DNA from 2 places in the Comamonas sp. w2-DMI genome. Region 2 is predicted to be linked to the other one. Evidence: riboswitches for the same ligand, from Rfam matches in the RefSeq annotation. Region 2 holds a riboswitch; the other holds the start of a gene.

Region 1 (2,452 bases), on a different contig from region 2:
GCGCGGCCGCAGGGGATCGGCCTTCCAGGCGGCCCAGGTGGCAAGGAAGTTCAGGCCGAAGCCGAATCCGGTTTCCAGGATGCGCCATTGCGGCGCACCGGCCCAGGCCTGCGGCAGGCCGCAGCCGCCGAAGAAGGTGTGGCGCGCCTGGTCCAGGCCGCCGAATTCGCTGTGGTAGCGGTCCCCGAAACGGGGGCTGTAGGGCGTGCCGTCAGGCAACCATTCAATGGTTTCGGACATGGGTGACGGAAGTTCGGCCGCGCGGCGCACTCATTCCCAGCGCTGCTGATAGGAAAACACCGGCAGGCGCCACTTGAAGCGTATGGCCGCCAGGCGAAAGGCCAGGCCCCCGGCAAAGCACACGGCGGTGCTGATGTTGGAACTCACCTCCAGCGCGCGCAGCGACAGGAACAGCAGGCACACGGTGAGCGAGACGCTGGCATACAGCTCGCGCCGGAACACCACGGGCACCTGATTGCACAGCACGTCGCGCAAAATGCCGCCGCTGATGCCGGTGATCATGCCGGCCATGACCACCACCACGGTCGGGTAGCCGAGCTCCAGCGCCACGTTGCAGCCGATCAGCGAGAACGCGATCAGGCCCATGGCATCGAGGAACAGGAACACCTGCTTGAGCCGGTACATGTGGCGCGCGATCACCGTGGTCAGCAGGCCGAAGGAGATGACGAGGTAGACGTATTCGGGGTGCTGGGTCCAGCCTATCGGGTAGTGGCCCAGCACCATGTCGCGGATGGTGCCGCCGCCCAGCGCGGTGACGAAGGAAATCACGGCCACGCCGAAGATGTCCATGTTGCGGCGGCCAGCGGCCAGCGCGCCGGCCATGGCTTCGGCGGTGATGGCCACGAGGTAGATCACCAGCATGACGGTGAATTGGGAGGACTGGAAAGAATCCAGCAAGGAAATCGAAGGAAGCATGACGGCCCCGATGGGAAAGGCCACGGCATCCGGCGCAGTGGCAGCTGGATGGGTGGCGCGCCTCTCCCGCTGTCCTTTTACCTGAGAGTTGCATGCACAAGCCCTTGCGCACTTGCCCCTTCGGTGAGCCCTGCAGGTCTTGGCCGCGGGCTGCTCTCCAGTTGGCGAATCCTTCCTGCGGTACTTCGTGCCTGAGCGATTATGGGAGTTTGCGCCTTCGGCGGGAGCCTTCTTGTGTGGCAGGCGCTCCGCTCTCCCGCAGGAAAGCCGCAATTCTAGCCAATCGGCGGGCGGTTTCCGCCGGCCGGCCTCATTTCCATGGCGAGCGGTAGGCCAGCATCTGCGCCAGCGGACCGGGCCTGGCGAACCAGTAGCCCTGGGCGCGCCTGCAGCCCAGGCTGGACAGCAGCAGTGCCTGGGCCTCGAGTTCCACGCCCTCGGCCACGACCTGCACGCCAAAGCCCTCGGCAATGCGCAGCACGGCGGTGACGATGGCCGTGTCCGGCTGGGAGGCCGGCAGCTTGCGCACAAAGCTCTGGTCGATCTTGATGCAGTCGAAGCGCAGCCGGCTCAGATAGGCCAGCGAGGAATAGCCGGTGCCGAAGTCGTCAATCGCGATCTTCACGCCCAATGCCTTGATGGCGCCGATGCGCTGCAGCGTGGCATCGTTGCCTTCGAGCAGCATGGATTCCGTGAGCTCCAGCGTCAGCATGCGCGGGGGCAGGCCGCTGCTGATCAGGACGCGCTCCAGCGTCGTGGCGAAGTCGGACTGGATCAGCTCGCGGGCCGAGACATTGACATGCAGCTCGAAATCCCGGGGCAGCCGGTCCAGATGCGCGGCAATGTCGTGCGCGGCCTGGCGCAGCACCCAGCCGCCTATGCGCAGGATGAGGTCGGACTCCTCGGCCACGGCGATGAAAACGCCGGGCGGGACCATGCCGCGCGTGGGACTGTGCCAGCGCACCAGGGCCTCGGCGCCGCGCATGTGTCCCGTGGCCAGGTCCACCACGGGCTGGTAGTGCACGGCCAGCTCGTGCTTGTCCAGCGCCTGGCGCAGCTCCATGGCCAGCTGCGTGCGCCCCAGCATGCGCTGCGCCAGCGCGGGCTCGTAGGCCACATAGCGGCGCGGTCCGCGCTCTGCCTCGCCCAGCGCGATGCTGGCGTTGCGCAGCCAGTCGGGCAGGGCGCCGGGCAGCAGTTCGCCGGACAGCCCGCCGGCACAGGCTCGCAGGAGAATATCGTCCTCGCCCACGGAAAACGGCTGCGCGAACATGTTCAGCACCTGCAGGCTCCGCTGCTGCAGCTGCTCCGTGTCGAGCTGTTCCAGCCACACGATGGCGAATTCGTTGCTGGCCGGCCGGGCCAGCAGCACCTGGCGCGGCAGCTGCGTGCGCAGGCGCTCGGCCACGGCCTGCAGCAACTGTTCGGCGGTGCTGTGGCCCACGTCGTCGCGGATGCTGCGAAAGTTCTGCAGCTCCAGCAGGCACAGCGCCGCGTGGCAGGGCTTGCCGGCTGC
Region 2 (2,452 bases):
CTCCGGGATGGTGGCCAGCACCTCGCCGAACTTCTCCAGCGTGTTGTCGGAGTGGCTGTCCAGCGTGACCATGACCAGCACCGTGTCGGCCAGCCCCAGCGCCTGGGGATTGAGGCGCACCGTGTAGCCTTCGATCACGCCGGATTCCTCCAGCTTCCTGATGCGTGCCCAGCACGGCGATGCGCTCAGGCCCACGGCGGCGCCGATTTCCTGCAGGCTGGCGCGCGCGTTGCCCTGCAACACGGAAAGAATCTTTTTATCCAAGGCATCCATAGCCTTGAATTTATCGCTTTTTGCACATCAACAGAAAAATTTTCTGTAGCAAACCCATATTCGCAGAATTTGAAGCAACCTTTTCTGCGGTGCAACATGCACACTGAAGTCCATGGAAGCACGTTTACCGACGCAGCAACCCCATTCAAGCAGCACCGTTGTTTACCGTCAGCGCCAGGTTGCCTGATCCGCCCTCCGGACCCGTTCCAGGCCGCGCCGCTTACCCGCAGTGGCGCGGCCTGTTGCATTTGCGGGCAGGCCTGGAAAGCTCCCATGGCCCTAGCAGCCAGCGCCATCTGCATATTGATTTCATGAATCAATTAACCTGAAATCCAGGTTATTCATGCGCAAGCTGCTATCAAAACAGGACCTCCCTGCGGACACCCCCGCGCAAACCCGCGTGGTGCAGTGCAAAAAACCGTGCCTAAAATGGCGCTCGTCAGGAGAGAGTGCAAGCCGGCCCCGGCCATGCACCGCCGAAGGCGCAGGCCCAGCTTGGCTGGCCCCGAACGCTCAGGCAAAAGGACTGGCGACCGCAGGCAGGCCCCGGCTTGCCGGCGTTCCTTGCTGGAGAGAGATGCCGCCCGCCGGCATCCACCGAAGGAGCAAGCCGCAGCCCTGGCGCAGCGGTGAATCTCTCAGGTAAAGCGGACAGCAGGGCAAGCCCGCCACGCATGGCTCTGCCGTGCATGGCACAACCCTTGGTTCATGACCGGAGCGCTTGCCTGTGACCCCTGTTTCCGCTGCCGATGCCAAAGCATCCCCCGCGCCCGCTTTGCCGGCCGGCGAGCTGCTGACCACGCCGCTGTTCGCCCTGCACCAGGAGCTGGGCGCGCGCATGGTGCCGTTTGCCGGCTACTCCATGCCCGTGCAGTATCCGCAGGGGCTGATGGCCGAGCATCTGCACACCCGCCAGTCGGCCGGCCTGTTCGACGTCTCCCACATGGGCCAGCTGCTGCTGCGCGGCCCGCAGGCGGCACTGGCGCTGGAGTCGCTCATGCCCGTGGACGTGCAGGGCCTGGGCCTGCACAGGCAGCGCTATGGCCTGCTGCTCAACGACGAAGGCGGCATTCTGGACGACCTGATGTTCGTCAACCGAGGCGACGACCTGTTCCTCATCGTCAACGGCGCCTGCAAGCAGGCCGACATCGCGCATATCCGCAACCGCATCGGCCAGCGCTGCGAAGTCGTGCCGCTGCCCGAGCGGGCCCTGCTGGCGCTGCAGGGCCCCAAGGCCGTGCAGGCCCTGGCGCGGCTGCTGCCCCATGTGACCAGCCTGGTCTTCATGAGCGGCAACCACTTCGACTGGCAGGGCCACCGGCTCTACATCACGCGCAGCGGCTATACGGGCGAGGACGGCTTCGAGATCTCCGTGCCTGCGGCCGGCGCCCAGGCGCTGGCCCGCGCGCTGCTGGCCCAGCCCGAGGTCGCGCCCGTGGGCCTGGGCGCGCGCAATTCGCTGCGTCTGGAAGCCGGCCTGTGCCTGTACGGCAACGACATCGACACCAGCACCACGCCGGCGCAGGCCAGCCTGGGCTGGGCCATCCAGAAGGTGCGGCGCAGCGGCGGCGAGCGCGAAGGCGGATTCCCCGGCGCCAGCCGCGTGCTGGCCGAACTCCAGGATCCCGGCCGGCTGCCGCGCAAGCGCGTGGGCCTGGTGGCGCTGGAGCGCATCCCCGTGCGCGAGAGCGCCGTGCTCGAGAACATGGATGGCCAGCACATTGGCCACATCACCAGCGGCCTGCTCAGCCCCACGCTCGACAAGCCCGTGGCGCTGGCCTATGTGCAGCCCGACTATGCGGCCGTCGGCACCCAGGTCTTCGCCATGGTGCGCGGCAAGCCCGTGCCCATGCAGGTGACGGCCACGCCGTTCGTGCCGGCCAACTACTACCGGGGCTGAGCCGGTTTTCATCCGAAGCGGCGCCGCAAACCGCTACAGTGCGGGCTGACCTTTCTCAAAACCCGATTTTGTTTCCCCATCTGGAGTTTCCATGAGCATCCAATATTCCAAAGAACATGAGTGGATCAATGCCGCCGACACCAACGCCGCCGTGGTCGGCATCACCCTGCATGCGCAGGACGCGCTGGGCGACGTGGTGTTCGTCGACCTGCCCGCCGTGGGCGCCACCTTCAAGCAGGGCGAGGTGGCCGGCGTGGTGGAGTCCGTCAAGGCCGCTGC

Evidence for each region. Region 2 has a riboswitch for glycine ahead of gcvT (glycine cleavage system aminomethyltransferase GcvT). Riboswitches for the same ligand answer to the same signal wherever they lie in the genome.
Region 1: it holds a riboswitch for glycine, as region 2 does, so the genes downstream of both, V8Z74_RS04800 (trimeric intracellular cation channel family protein) here and gcvT (glycine cleavage system aminomethyltransferase GcvT) in region 2, are expected to answer to the same signal.

The regions. Positions count from the first base shown of each region.
Region 1 is NZ_JBANEL010000003.1:71,662-74,113, forward strand. Features, by position in the region: gene mnmC (bifunctional tRNA (5-methylaminomethyl-2-thiouridine)(34)-methyltransferase MnmC2/FAD-dependent 5-carboxymethylaminomethyl-2-thiouridine(34) oxidoreductase MnmC1) at 1-240, opposite strand, end outside; gene V8Z74_RS04800 (trimeric intracellular cation channel family protein) at 271-936, opposite strand; glycine riboswitch at 1,105-1,205, opposite strand; gene V8Z74_RS04805 (bifunctional diguanylate cyclase/phosphodiesterase) at 1,247-2,452, opposite strand, start outside.
Region 2 is NZ_JBANEL010000020.1:62,576-65,027, reverse strand. Features, by position in the region: gene V8Z74_RS19030 (Lrp/AsnC family transcriptional regulator) at 1-273, opposite strand, end outside; glycine riboswitch at 704-812, shown strand; glycine riboswitch at 831-938, shown strand; gene gcvT (glycine cleavage system aminomethyltransferase GcvT) at 1,049-2,173, shown strand; gene gcvH (glycine cleavage system protein GcvH) at 2,265-2,452, shown strand, end outside.